2 regions of the Nonomuraea monospora genome follow, and region 2 is predicted to be linked to the other one. Evidence: riboswitches for the same ligand, from Rfam matches in the RefSeq annotation. Region 2 holds a riboswitch; the other holds the start of a gene.
What was found. A riboswitch is a leader RNA that binds a small molecule or an ion and turns the genes downstream of it on or off. The one in region 2 is predicted to bind cyclic di-AMP.
Positions count from the first base shown of each region.

Region 1: linked by a shared signal. The riboswitch ahead of ABD331_RS28865 (C40 family peptidase) and the one ahead of ABD331_RS41070 (glycoside hydrolase family 25 protein) in region 2 are both predicted to bind cyclic di-AMP.

Region 1 is NZ_BAAAQX010000016.1:57,152-64,136, forward strand. Features, by position in the region: gene ABD331_RS28855 (cytochrome P450) at 1-197, opposite strand, end outside; gene ABD331_RS28860 (LuxR C-terminal-related transcriptional regulator) at 382-594, shown strand; gene ABD331_RS28865 (C40 family peptidase) at 616-1,659, opposite strand; cyclic di-AMP (ydaO/yuaA leader) riboswitch at 1,666-1,816, opposite strand; gene ABD331_RS28870 (amino-acid N-acetyltransferase) at 2,083-2,664, shown strand; gene ABD331_RS28875 (RDD family protein) at 2,750-4,219, shown strand; gene ABD331_RS28880 (RDD family protein) at 4,331-4,819, shown strand; gene ABD331_RS28885 (histone-like nucleoid-structuring protein Lsr2) at 5,333-5,665, shown strand; gene ABD331_RS28890 (Clp protease N-terminal domain-containing protein) at 6,439-6,985, shown strand, end outside.
Region 2 is NZ_BAAAQX010000029.1:4,392-11,376, reverse strand. Features, by position in the region: gene ABD331_RS41080 (MarR family winged helix-turn-helix transcriptional regulator) at 1-161, shown strand, start outside; gene ABD331_RS41075 (Pr6Pr family membrane protein) at 145-783, opposite strand; gene ABD331_RS41070 (glycoside hydrolase family 25 protein) at 907-1,686, opposite strand; cyclic di-AMP (ydaO/yuaA leader) riboswitch at 1,697-1,846, opposite strand; gene ABD331_RS41065 (DUF4383 domain-containing protein) at 2,077-2,526, opposite strand; gene ABD331_RS41060 (carboxymuconolactone decarboxylase family protein) at 2,644-3,315, shown strand; gene ABD331_RS41055 (MFS transporter) at 3,396-4,751, opposite strand; gene ABD331_RS41050 (SMI1/KNR4 family protein) at 4,806-5,453, shown strand; gene ABD331_RS41045 (family 78 glycoside hydrolase catalytic domain) at 5,464-6,985, opposite strand, start outside.

The DNA of each region.
Region 1 (6,985 bases), on a different contig from region 2:
GTCGCGCAGAGCTCGTGCGTGGTGGCGACGAGCAGGCCCGCACGCGTACGGAAGAGGGCGCCGCGCGCGCTCAGCTCGCGGTAGCGGGCATAAGGATCACGCAGAAATTCGCGATCGAACGGATCAAAACCCAGGATGTCAACGGGGTCGGAAACCGCGGGTTCCGGAGCGCCGGAAGGCTCCTTGGGATCGCTCATCGCGGGCTGATCGGTGCTGACATATCGCGAGTAGGTCACATATATCGGATCATGTCAATAGCGCTCGTCAAGAGCAGAGATTGTCATGCTTGACGACCTTTCCACGATGCGTTTACCGTCTGCGAGGAGCGACTTTGGCCCGGTCCCGAGGCCACTGTTCAGCTGTTGGGGGGGAGGGCTCCCGATGGATGTGCTCACTGAAGGCATTGAGCTGAGCCATGCGGATCTTGCGCTGCTGGCGGAGCTGGCCAAGGGAGTCACGGTCGACCGGGTGGGCAGACGCCTGGATATCAGCGGGCGTACGGTGCGCCGCAGGTTACGCGGCATCTGTGATCGCATCGGTGTCGCCACGGCGATCGAAGCCGTGGCCTGGGCGGCCCGCCGCCAGTTGATCTAGCGGCGGGGAGGCACGGGGAGGTCAGTCGGCGATGCGTACCGCGCCCGCGAACGGCCTGTTGGCGAGCGAGGCGATCCGCACCACGTCACCGGTCTGCGGCGCGTGCACCATCATGCCGCCGCCGAGGTAGATGCCGACGTGGTGCAGGTCGCTGTAGAAGAACACCAGGTCGCCGGGCCGCAGCTCCTCGCGTGAGATGTGCCTGCCCGCGGTCCACTGGCTGCCGGTGTAGTGCGGCAGGGAGATGCCGACCTTCTGGTAGGCCGCCATGACGAGGCCGGAGCAGTCGTAGGAGCCGGGGCCTTCCGCGCCCCAGACGTACGGCTTGAGCTGCTGTGTGAGCGCCCAGCGGGCGGCCTGCGCGGCCTTGCCGCTGCCGGCGATCGGCAGGTTGACGCGCTGCGCCCGGGTGCCGGGACGGCCGGCCTCGCCCAGGGCCCGCCTGAACAGGTTGCTCTCGACCTTGGTGACCAGCTTGGTGATCTTGTCGCGCTTGCCGTCGAGGTCGGAGACGATCTCCTGGACCTCGTCGATGCGGGCCTTGGCGCCCGCCCTGGCGCGCTCGGCGGCCTCCCTGGCCGCGGTGACCTGGTTGACCTCCGCGCCCTGCTGCTGCTCCAGCACGTCCATGGTGGCGGCGCGGTCGAGGAAGGTGTCGGGGTCGCTGGAGGTGGCGAACGCCAGCATGCGGTTCAGCCCGCCGGTGATGTACGCGTTCTGCGCCAGCATCGCGGCCTTGGCGCGCTTGGCCTCCAGATCGGCCTCGCTGGTCGAGAGCGTCTTCTGCGCCGCGTCGGCGGCCTTCTTGGCGGTCTTGAGCTTCTCGCGCTGGCCGTTGTACTCCTCGGTCAGCGTCTCGATCTCGTTGTGCATCTTCTCGACCTGCTTGGCCAGGTCCTGGAGTGACGGTTCCGGGTCGGCGGAGGCGGGGCCGACGGGAATGGCTATCAGGAGGGCGGCGAGTGTGAGACTCACCACACCGCCCAGGCGGCGTGATCGCCCGAGCCGTTCCTGAGGGCGGGCGTGCCTGCCCGCCGCCTTCTCCCCGCCGTTGCGCGTGCGCACCAACCATGCTCCCTTCCTCGACGCCGACCGGGTTAGCTGACGGGTTCGGGCCGGAGCAGCCCTACCGAACCGACTCGGATTCACCCCGGGGGCGGCGATGGGGGTCGCCGCCTGTGGTTCCCCGGCTCCCCTCGCGGGGATTGGGCGTGCCCCGCGCGCGCGACACGCGGGGAACATCGTCGCTGGACACTAATGCACTCCGAGTTCGTGCTCAACCGGAACTGCCGAGTTCATAGAGGTTTCACAACCGAAGGGTCACAAGGTGATCTCGTGCCTGGCCGTGCAGAACGGGCTTTATGTCCCCTTCGTTGCGGCTTCAGCCGGATGCGGGAAGCGTGCTCATATGGCCACCTGATGTAACAGGATGGGGCGAGACATGGGAGTTAAGTCTGAGCCGTAATGACATCTGTACTCTGGAGAGCCATGGAGCAGGTGGCCGAGCTGAGAACGTCCGAGACCGGGCCCGAGACCGCGGTGGTGGTCCGGCGTGCCCGCACGCCCGACGTGCGGACGGTCAGGCGTCTGGTCGACACCTACGCGGGCGCGGGCCCGCGGCTCCTGGAGAAGGCCACCGTGACCCTGTACGAGGACGTGCAGGAGTTCTGGGTGGCAGAGCTGGGCGGGCAGGTTGTCGGCTGTGGCGCGCTCCACGTGTTGTGGGAGGACCTCGCCGAGGTCCGCACCGTAGCCGTGGATCCCGCGTGCCGCGGCATGGGCGTCGGCCATCGGATCGTCTCGGCACTGATACAGCACGCCAAGGATCTGGGTCTGCGACGTGTATTCTGTCTGACTTTTGAGGTCGACTTCTTCGCGAGGCACGGCTTTCGCCCGATTCAGGGCACGCCGGTCTCACCAGAGGTGTACGCCGAACTCCTGGCCTCGTACGACGAGGGCGTGGCGGAGTTCCTCGACCTGGAACACGTCAAACCGAACACCCTGGGCAACACCCGCATGCTGCTCCATCTGACATCGGGTGACGCGGACCTTGACCAGATGGAAAGGTGATTGTTGATACCTATGTCGATACGTTGGGCAGCACAGGCATGTGTCCTGACACGTGCCACATGCGCACTCGAAGCGAGGTGACACGGTGAGCACCGGACAGCCGCCGTATCCACAGGACGAATCCGGCGAGAATCCCCCTTACGGGCAGCAGAACGCGGGCCGCCACCCCGGCGAGCCCGACCCGGACGTGACTGTGGTCGGCTACCGGGCGGACGACGCCTACGGTCAGCAGCCCCAGTATGGCCAGCAGCAGCAGGGCTACGGCCAGCAGCAGGGCTATGGCCAGCAACCCCAGCACGGCCAGCAGCAGGGCTACGGGCAGCAGGGCTACGACCAGCAGCAGTACGGTCAGCAGCAGCAGGGCTACGGCCAGCAGCAGCAGTCCCAGCCCGGCTACGGCCAGCAGGCTCAGTACGGCCAGCAGCAGGGTTACGGGCAGCAACAGCAGCAGGGCTACGGCCAGCAGCAGCAGTCCCAGCCCGGCTACGGCCAGCAGTACGGCGACCAGCAGGGCTACGGGCAGCAGCAGGGCTACGGCCAGCAGCCGGCCTCAGGCCAGCAGGGTTACGGCCAGCAGCCGGCCTCCGGCCAGCAGTACGGCCAGCAGCCCCAGTCGCAGCCCGGCTACGGCCAGCAGGCTCAGTACGGTCAGCAGCCGCAGTCCCAGCCGGACTACGGTCAGCAATACGGGCAGCAGCAGCAGTCGCAGCCCGACTACGGCCAGCAGTACGGGCAGCAGCAGTCGCAGCCCGGCTACGGCCAGCAGGCCCAGTACGGTCAGCAGCCGCAGTCCCAGCCGGACTACGGCCAGCAGGGCCAGTACGGTCAGCAGCAGCAGGGCTACGGCCAGCAGGAGTACGGACAGCAGCAGCAGTCCCAGCCCGGCTACGCCCAGCCCGGTTACGGCCAGCAGGGCTACGACCAGCAGTACGGTCAGCAGGGCTACGGCCAGCAGCCGCAGCAGTACGGGCAGGGCGGCTACGGCCAGCAGCCCGGCTACGGGCAGGCCTACGGCCAGCCGGTCGGCGTGCAGCCCCCCGGGGCGCCGGCGCCGCTCGCCGAGTGGTGGCAGCGACTGGTGGCCAGGATCATCGACTTCGTGATCCTGTTCATCCTCAACATCGTCATCGGCATCATCTTCGGCCTGTTCCTGGCCACCAGCTACTCCACGGTGGACGGCAGCAGTAGCGGAGTCCTGTCGGCGACGCTCGTGACGATCTTCTCGGCGATCGTCGTGACGGCGCTCTGGGTCGCCTTCGACTTCTTCCTGCTGAAGGCGAAGGGCCAGACCGTCGGCAAGATGGTGATGGGCATCAAGGTCGTCCAGGTGGGTCAGGCGGTACAGCCCGGCGGGCTCCCGTCCGACGCGGCGCTCAAGCGCGCCGGGGTCACCTGGGGCGGCTGGATCTTCAACGCCATCCCGATCGTCCTCCTTCCCAGCCTGCTGGCCTGGGCGGCGGTGGCCGTGAACGGCGCGTCCCAGCTCTGGGACAAGCCGCTGCAGCAGACGTTCGCGGACAAGTTCGCGGGCACCGTGGTGGTCAAGATCAAGTAACCTTCCGCGGACGCGACATAGGGGCCGGCCTAGCCGGCCCCTATGTTTTGTGTGTGGACCTGTACCAGAATTAGTTAGCGACCCGAGCCCCGACGACACGAGGTGGCAGTTATGGCCGGGACGGCCCCGCGGCTCGACACGCTCCCCGCCGAATGGTGGGAACGGCTCGGCGCCCGGCTGATTGAAGCGCTCGTCTTCGGGGTCTTCTATTACATTCTGTTCATCGCGCTGTGGGGCTTCTTCCGGACTGTCGGGATGGCCGAGGTCTTCGGCGGGCGGCTGCCGGGAGTCTTCGCGTGGCTGCTCGCCGGGCTGGCATATGCGGGCTACGACTGGTGGGCGCATTCCCGGCACGGGCGGACGTTCGGTAAGGCGATCATGAAGATTCGGCTGGCGCCGGACGGCCTGCCGCCTCGCGATCTGCTCAAGCGGACCCTGGTCTATCCCGCCCCGGTGATGCTCATGGGCATTCCGGTCGTCAATCTGCTGGCCGGAATGCTGCTGTTCGGGGTGGGGTTGCTCATCCTCATCGACAAGCCGCTGGAGCGTGGCCCGCACGACAGGGCAGCGGGAACGCGGGTGGTAAAAGATCTTCGCTGAGCTGCCCGTACCTGGGGCTACGCCTTTTCGCCAAATTTTCGGTTGATCCGGTAAGGAGCCTGGAGAGACTGGCATTAGGCTATGGGGCGTCCGGGTTGCCGGATGTTGGCGCCCCTGCGACACGCAGGGCATCTGTGTGGCGCTATGGTCGGGTACGGGTGGTTGTCGCCCTGGGCGTCATGAGGGACCGGGATCCCCGTGGTCACGCTCCCAGCGCTTTTTGCGCCCCCGAAACCCCGCAAGCCGTGGAGGCGAGGACGAATGGAAGCCCTAACAGACGTATTGTCAGCGCTCATCCCCCCGGTGGTGGTGGGCGGCGCCTTCATCTTTGGCGTAGTGAAGTTGGTCCGATCCGAGGCCCTGGGGGGCCGGCGAAACCGCGAGGATCAGCCCGAGCGCCAGAACTGATCGGCTAGTCAGCCGAATCCCCGTAGCGCTGAATTGTCTCCACGCCTTTCCGGGTATATGTTTGGGCAGGCGAATGAAACAATGCTCCGCGAAAGGATTGCGTACATGGCCAAGCAGATCCAGGAGATTCTCATCGATGACCTCGATGGGGGCGAGGCCAATGAGACGGTCAGCTTCGCTATTGACGGCTCCACCTATGAGATTGACCTCAGCGACCTTAACGCGAAGAAGCTGAGGGACGCTCTGACGCCTTTCGTGCAGCATGCGCGCAGGGCGGGCGCCGTACCCACGCGCCGGCGTGGCCGGGCCGGCAACCGTGCGATGAGCCGCGAGAAGAGCTCCGAGATCCGGCAGTGGGCCAAGGCTCACGGCCTGCCGGTCAGCGAGCGCGGCCGCATCGCCTCCACCGTCGTGGAGAAGTACGAAGCCGCTCACTAAGGAGTCGGCTCTCGACCATGCGCTTATGATGCTCGCCTCGGACCCCGGCGACCGCCATAAGCGCATGATCGTTTCTCTGGCGTCCCAGAATGCGGGACGTTCCGGAAGATGATCTCCTTGGCGCCCATATGTGGGCGTTTTGGACGCACGCGTTCCCTGCCCCGTCCTCGGCGCCGTTTCACCGACGGGTCGCCGGCTTATGCGATGGCGGCGGGCGCGAATGCCGTGTGGGGCGGCCATGCCTCATTCAACGTACGCTCGCGCGTACGAACCGGGCGTCGGCCGCCCGCATTGGCTCGTGCGGCGGGCATTGAGATCCCGCGCGGAGGTTGTCGCCCGCCGCACCGAGCACGCCGCGCCCATGGAACGGGCCATACGAAAATTTCCGCGGAGCTCTTCACTCGCTGTAACGCTTAAGCCGGGCTCCGGCCGGCCCGGCGGTCGCGGAAAACCTCATCGCCCCAGGCTCCCCGATTACCCGCTCACCGTATGACAGGGAGCCGGGCATAAGCGGCAAGTAGCCCGTATCCCTCGCACAATGCCGGTTCTAGCGCACAATGCCGTCGCCCTTGAGCGTCTATGCCGCCGACCGGTCCGGTAACCCGGCTGACCGGATGGGGCGGGATTACTGATTACCGTCTGTACGGGATGCGCGCGGCCGGCGGCGCGGATGATCCTTTGCCGCCAAGATCGTGAATTGTCGTCCGCTCGGCTGGATGCGGAAGGATGGGCGCATTGTCCGGCCCTACCGACTGCTAGTGAGGAGCGGCGAGTTGTTCGAGAAGTTCACCGACCGGGCGCGGCGGGTGGTCGTCCTGTCCCAGGAGGAGGCCAGGACGCTCGGCCATCCCCAGATCGGCGCCGAGCACCTCCTGCTCGGGCTGATCCGCGAGGGCGAGGCCGTGGCCGCTCAGGTCCTGGCGGGGTTCGGCGTCGGGCTGGACGGGGCGCGCCGTCAGGTCCTGGAGCTCGTCGGGACGGGGGAGCAGGCGCCCTCGGGGCATCTGCCGTTCTCGCAGGGGGCGCAGCAGGCGATGCAGCGGGCCAACCGCGAGTCGCTGGAGCGGGGGCTGGACTACATCGGCACCGAGCACCTGCTGCTGGCGCTCGTCCGCGACAACGCGGGCACTGCGGTCCAAGCTGGGAGCGCTGCGGTCCAGACCGGGGGCGCCGCAGCCCAGGCTGGGGGCGCTGCGGCCCAGGCTGGGGCAGCAGGCACCGCGATTCACGCCGGGGCGCTGGGAGCCGGTGTCGCCCCTGGCGCGCCGGGCGCGGGGGTTCAGGCCGGGGCGGCAGGTGCTGCGCCGGAGGCCGCGGGGT
Region 2 (6,985 bases):
GCTCCTACGCCGTCACCATCACCGACGCGGGGCGGCGGCGGCTCGCCGCGGCCCAGGCCGGGATCCCGGGCTTCCTCGACGACACCTTCCACGCCCTCACCGAGGAGGAGCGCGGACAGTTGAGCGGAATCCTCGTCAAACTGCTCAGCCGAGGTCTCTGACCGGCTCGGTGTGGCGTGGGGGGAGCGCCCTTCGGGCCGTGAGCCTGCGCAGGCCGAGCAGGGCGTACCCGAGCACGACGAACGCGGCCAGCACGCCTGCGGCCACCGCCGCGACCGTCGGCCAGCCGAGCCGCTCCACGTTCAGGAACGGGTAGACGTAGCGGCGGGGCAGGTTGGGGGCGGCGAGCAGGACGAACGCGCCGTACAGCAGCGGGTACACCAGCCAGGCGAACGGCGCGGCCCAGCGGGCGGGGCGGGCCCGGTCGAAGGCGGCCCAGTCGGCGACCGCCATGACCGGCGTCACGTAGTGCAGCAGGAAGTTGCCCCAGTCGCGGGCGCCGCCGCCGTCCAGGAGCAGGAGCGGGTTCGCCAGGTCCCGGGAGACGTAGTTGACCAGGCAGGTGACCAGCAGGTACAGCGTCACCGCGCCCTTCACGCCGATGGCGGCCGGTCTCGTGCGGCCCGCGACCAGCCGCCAGGCGTAGTACAGCGCGAGCATGACGTTGCTCTGCACCGTGAAGTACGCCCACGGGCGGCCGATCGACGTCGTCAGGCACGCCAGGCCGGTCACGGTCGCGGCCACCAGGAGGATCCGCCACACCGTGATCCGGGCCTCGCGCATGTCCGTCACGAAGATCAGACTAATGCCTGAAATATCGGGCAGCTCCGCTCAGGCGGCGCGGGCTCGGGCGGCGCCGCGCAGGCGGTGCTGCGCAGGCGGTGCTGCTCTCAGGCGGTGCTGATCTCAGGCGGTGCGCCTGCCGAGGTCGCGCAGCGCGTCCGGGCTGAGCGCGGAGACGTTCTGGTCGATCGGGGAGTCGGTGTACTGGTGGATCGTCCAGGACTTCCAGTCGGCGGGCGGGGTCACCATGCCCTTGTCCCTGCCGTAGTGCGCGACCCAGAGCGGGTAGCCGGCCAGGCCCTTGCCGTAGGTGTCGGCGAAGTTCCAGCCGCTGTAGAACATCGGCGTGACGCCGGTCGCGGCCTTCACGTGCGACAGCCAGGCCTTGGCCCAGGCGTTGACCTGCTCGACGGACTGCCCGTCGCTCGTCTCCAGGTCCAGCACCAGCAGGTCGCCGGCCTTGGCGGGCTGCGCGTTGACCACGGAGAGGAAGTGGTCGGCCTCGGCGATGGGGTCGTTGCCGGGGTGTCCGTAGTGGTAGGCGCCGCGGACGATGCCCTTGGCGCCGATCTCGCGCCAGTTCCTGGCGAACGAGGCGTCGCGGAACTCGGTGCCCTCGGTGGCCTTGACGATGCCGAACTGGGCCGGGCTGGCGTTCCAGTCGTAGAGGGGCTCGTAGTTGGAGATGTCCAGGCCGTAGGAGAGCGGCTGCTTCTCGTGCTGGATCTCGTGCGAGGCGACGTGGTCCGTACGGGCGGCGTGCTGCTCGGCGCCGGAGGCCAGCGCCGTGCCGGTCACGCCGGCCAGCGCGGTGGCGCCTGCCAGGATCGCGCCGCCGACGGCCAGGCCGAAGCGCTCGGACAGCTTGTTCTTGAGGGTGGTGGCGAGCCGGGGCTCGGGCATGAGGTGTGACTCCTTGCTTCCATGCCGCCTGCCGGGTTAGCTGTCGGGTTCGGGCTGGAAAGTGCCCTACGGGTGCGCGGCTCGTGGTCGGCGTCCGATTCACCCCGGAAGATTGGGTCCCCGGTTCCGCTCGTCGTCGCGGATTCGGCGGCCGAGCGTGGTTCTCGCTCGGTCCGGTCATCAGAGTGGTGACGGCATGACAGACAAGGCGTCATTACGCGTGCACCGCCTCTAAAAAGGTACATATCACCCCAAAAGCGGTGCAAATATGGCAAAGGGAATCCCCTGGTTGAGGGATCCCCGATGCCGTCCCAGCCGGGGATTCACGGCCGGGTAAATCTTTCCGCCCGCGAGCGCCCCCCTCGCCGCTCGTACGGGCGGAAAGTGACGTCAGTGACCGCTGGTGGTGACGGGGCGACGCCCCAGGACCAGGCCGAGAGCGATCATGACGGCGGCCAGCCCCAGATGCAGCCAGTTGTCGGCCGCGTTGACCGGGACGAAGTTGGCCGGGCTGTCGTGGCCGACGAGCATGCCGTAGATCCACAGCAGCAGGTAGATCGCCCCGCCGGCGATCAGGAAGTTGCGCGCGCCGGCCGAGGTCCGGGCCAGCAGCACGCCCGCGACGCCGAACAGCAGGTGGACGACGTTGTGCAGGATCGACACCTGGAAGACGCCGAGCAGGTGCGCGCCGGACCCGTGACCCGCGAACCGCAGGTCGCCGTAGTCGGTGGTGATGCCAGGGATGAAGCCGAGCACGCCGGCCACCAGGAACACCACCCCGATGACGAGAGCCGCGAGCTGTACGGGGGAGCGGGTGGTGCGGGAACGCGGGGTGTCCATTCGTGGACCTCCCTCTTTGGGGGAACCCGCCCCCTACCCCCACAGGGTGCCCTTGTATGCGAACGACCGTTGCCTTACAGTCGTAGCCCTACAGTTGTTCACTTAACGGAGGACCCCATGGAATCCCTGGACGCGGTGTTCGACGAGATGGCCGCAGCCACCGACCGTCTGCTCTGGAACGAGATCCCGGAGCTCAGCGCGCGCGAGAAGGCCCTGCTCTGCCTCACCGCCGACGTCTGCCAGCAGACCCTCGGCCTGCCCTTCGCCCAGCACGTCCGGATGGCGGCGGACAGCGGCGTGTCCGCCGACGACCTGCGCGAGCTGCTCCGCTTCGTCGCCTACGACAGCGGCTACCCGGCCGCGCTGTCGGCGCTCGCCCGGCTGGCCGAGCTGGAGCGCGAACACGATCTGCCCGGCCCCACCGGACGGGGTCACGAGGTGAACGCCGACGGCACCGGCAGCCCGCTGCCCGCCGCGATGCGACAGGCCGTGGCCGCCCTCGACGAGCCCTTCAGCCGGTACATGGACCTGCAGTCGCGCATGCGCGGCGGTATGCGGCTGTTGTCGGTACGGGAGCGCGCGTTCGTCACGATGACCGTGGACGTGCTCTACCAGACCCTGGAGGAGAGCTTCCGCGCCCACCTGACGCGGGCGCTCGGCGCCGGGGCGACGCCGGAGGAGGCCCGTGCCGTCGTGCGGTTCTCGGCCCGGTTCGGCATGACCAAGGCGTGGCGGGCCATGCACGTCCTCGACACCCTGCTCGCCGAGCTCACCGCCACCTCCGCCTGACGCCGCCCGCGCCTGCTCGCGGGGGCGGACGGCAGTGCGGGTGGCGGGCAGTGCGGTGAGGTGCAGGCGGCGGTGCCCGGTCAGGCGTCGGCTTGCCGGGTGAGCAGTGTGAGCAGGCCCGCGCAGGCGTACGCGACCGCCGCCACCCACGCCGCGTGGTGCAGCCCGGAGACGAAGGCGGCGGGCCGGGCCGGGTCGCCGCCGACGGCGCCGAGCGCGGCCACGCCGACCGCGCCGCCCGCCTGCCGGGCCGTGTTGTTCAGCGCGCTGGTCAGCCCCTCCCTGCCGGGCGGCGCGGCCCCCATGGCCAGCGCCACCACGCTGGGGGTGAGCAGCGCCGCGCCGACGCCGATGACCAGCATGGCCGGGAACAGCGGCCCGTACCCGGACCAGGGACGCACCAGCAGCAACAGCAGGAAACCCGCGACGAGCAGCCCCAGCCCCGCCAGCATGACGGGCTTGGGCCCGTGCCGCCCGGTCAGCCGCCCCGCGTACGCGGGCAGCAGCACCAGCGGCAGGAACAGCGGCAGCAGCGACAGGCCCGCCTCGACGGGGCTGCGGTGCTGGACGGCCTGGAGGTAGAGGGTGAGCAGCAGCATGACGCCGTTGATGCCGAAGTTCATGGTCCCCGCCACGACCGTGCTGACCGCGATGGGCGGGTGGCGCAGCAGCGCGAGCGGCACCATGGGGTGCGCCTGGCGACGTTCGGCGACGACGAAGCACGCACCCGAGATCAGCGCGAGCGTCCCGGAGGCGAGGACTGGAGGGGCGGTGGGGCCGTAGCGGCCGGCCTCGATGACGGCGAACGTGACCAGCCCCAGCGTGGCCGTGCCGAGCAGCATACCCAGCACGTCCAAGGGCCGCCGCTCGGGCGCGCTCTCCCGTACCGTCACCAGGACCGCCACGATGACGACGGCGACGACCGGCACGTTGATCCAGAACACCCACCGCCACCCCAGCGCCTGCACGAGCAGCCCGCCGACCACCGGCCCGGCGGGCAGCGCGAGGCTGCCGATGGCCGCCCAGGCGCCGATGGCGCGGGCGCGCCGCTCGCGCTCGGGGTAGAGGGTGGTGATCACGGCGAGCGTGCCGGGCAGGAGGAGCGCTGCGCCCACGCCCTGCACCACGCGGGCCGCCACCAGCGCCCCGATGCCCGGCGCGAGCGCGCACGCCGCTGAGGCCAGGCCGAACAGGACGAAGCCCGCCGTGACGACGCGCCGGTGCCCGTACCTGTCGCCGAGCGTGCCGCCGGCCAGCAGCAGGCCGGCGAGCGTGAGCTGGTAGCCGTCGATCACCCACTGCAGGTCGGCGACGTGGGCGGCGCCCGTGCCGCGGCCGATGGACGGCAGCGCCACGTTCACGATCGTCACGTCCAGCAGCACGAAGAACATGCCCGCGCACATCACCACGAAGGGCACGGTTCGTCGTTGATCCATGAGGTGTCCCGTTTCCGCACCAAGAGGCGGGAAACACGCGGCTAGGGTGCTGCAGTGATCAAGATGAGGTCCTTACGCGCCACGCTCGCCCTCGTCCTCGTCGCGGCGGCCGCCCCGGGCAGCACGCTCGTGCTCGAAAGCCGCTACGTGTCCTGCACGCACCTGCTCGGCGGCGGCGTCTCGGTCACCTGCGGCAACCCCGGGACGGAGGCCAGGCGGCGTGAGCACCTGCTGCGCGTCGGGGAGGCGAGCGGGCCGGGCTGCGAGGGCATGGTGGCGGCCGGGCCCGCGCCCACGGACGTGCCCGTCACGTCCTGGGTGGGCATGGACCCGCCGCCCGGCCCGGCGCCGCGCGCCACCGACCCGGCCGTGACCGCGCGCGTGAACGCCGCCTGGGACCGGATCGAACGCTGGCTGGGCGCCCACGCCTCCGCGACGCTGCGCGGGCTCGCCCGGCCCGCCGACCCTGGCGACGTCGAGACGTGGGAGGGCTACGTCCGGGCGAAGATCCCCGACGCGCTGTACGCGTCGCTGAGGCAGGGGGACGCCGATCCCGAGAAGGGGCTGTGGCACGGGAGCCTGATGCCGTTCGCCTCCTCCGGCGAGCCGCTGCGCGAGTGGCATCCCGCCGTCACCGTGAGCTGCGAGCTGCGCTGGTCGGACGAGCCGGCCCCGTCGCCACCGCCAAGCTGCGGAGGCTAGCGGTACGGGATCATGGTGTCACCGCCACGAACGCGTAGGTCCCGGACGGCACCCCGTAGACGGCGTGCCCCCCGTCCATGCGCAGGAATGCGGCCCGCTGCGAGCTGACGGCGGGGCGCTCCTCGGCCGGGACCCACACCTCGGCCGTGGTGTTCGGCGGCACCTCGACCGCGAGCGTGAAGCGGCGATCGCTCCTGGTCCACTCCGACCGGACGGTGCCGTGCGGTGTCACGTAGTGCCCCTTGACGTAGGTGAGGTCGCCGACCGGTTTGGGCTGGATGACCAGCTCGCGGTAGGCGATGGAGCCGTCGGCCGGGCGGATGCCGGCCAGGCCGCTGTGGAACCACTCCTCGATCTGGGCGAGGATCATGTGGTTCTTGGAGTCGCCCCGGTTCCAGCGTTCGCCGATGGTGGTCATGCCGCCGGGGTTGGCGGTGGTGGACGCCATGAAGTAGCCGTAGCTGGGCTGGGCGTCGCTCTGCAGCAGCTCCCACAGGACGTCGTCGCGACCGCCGGCGGCCAGCGCCCGTACCGTCGGGGCCATGCCGATGGTGCCGCCGCTGAAGTGCGGGCCTGCGCCGTTGGGGTGGAAGGCGTACATCAGCTCCACCAGCGCGTCGAGGACGGCCTGGCGCTCGCCGTCGGGGACGAGCCCGGCGTCCAGGGCGAGCGCCTGCGCCGTCTGGGTGGCGCCGGTGGCGCTGGCGTCGCCGGCGGCGGTGTAGCGGCGGAGCTGCTGGTTGTAGAAGTGGCTGTTGAAGGCGGTCTTGATGTCGGCGGCCAGCGCCTGGTAGCGGGTGGCGTCGGCGGCGTGGCCGGTGAGTTCGGCCATCTGCGCCAGCTTGCTGATCATGGTGTAGTAGCCCCAGGTGCCGGTGATGCGGCCGGAGGTCTGGTCGGCGGCCACCCAGTCGGCGAGCGCGGCGTCCACGATGTGCGCGTCCGCGCCCGTGCCAGCCTTCTGCCGCTGGATGTAGTCGGCGAACAGCACCATCTGGTCGTAGTGGCGCGCCATCGTCGAGGTGTCGCCGTACAGCTCGTACAGCATCGCCGGGACGAGGATGATCGCGTTGCCCCAGTTGATCTCGTCGCCGAAGCGTCCGCTGTAGCCCCAGTCGTAGACGGGCGTCTTCAGCGCGACGTTGCCGCGCATCGGGGTGTCGGCGATCGACTGACCCTCGACGAGGTGCCGCATGGTGGTCCTCAGGTACGCGGCGAGCTGGTGGTCACGGTGGATGGCGCCCATCGGCATCGTGTAGTCGGCCGGGTAGGACAGCTTCTCCCGGCCGGGACAGTCGGTGAAGACCGACATGATGTTGGACGCGAACGAGTAGCGGGCCATCCGGTGAATCCGGTTGATCCGCGCGTTCGAGGTGGTCACCGCGCCGGCCACCGGCGTGTCGGCCTGCAGCCGGACGCCCTTGATCAGGCTCTTGTCCGGGATGTACCCCTCGGGCAGGCCGGTGACCTGCACCCACTGCATGCCGAAGTAGTTGAAGTCGGGGTGCCAGCTCTCCCCGCCGGGCAGCCCT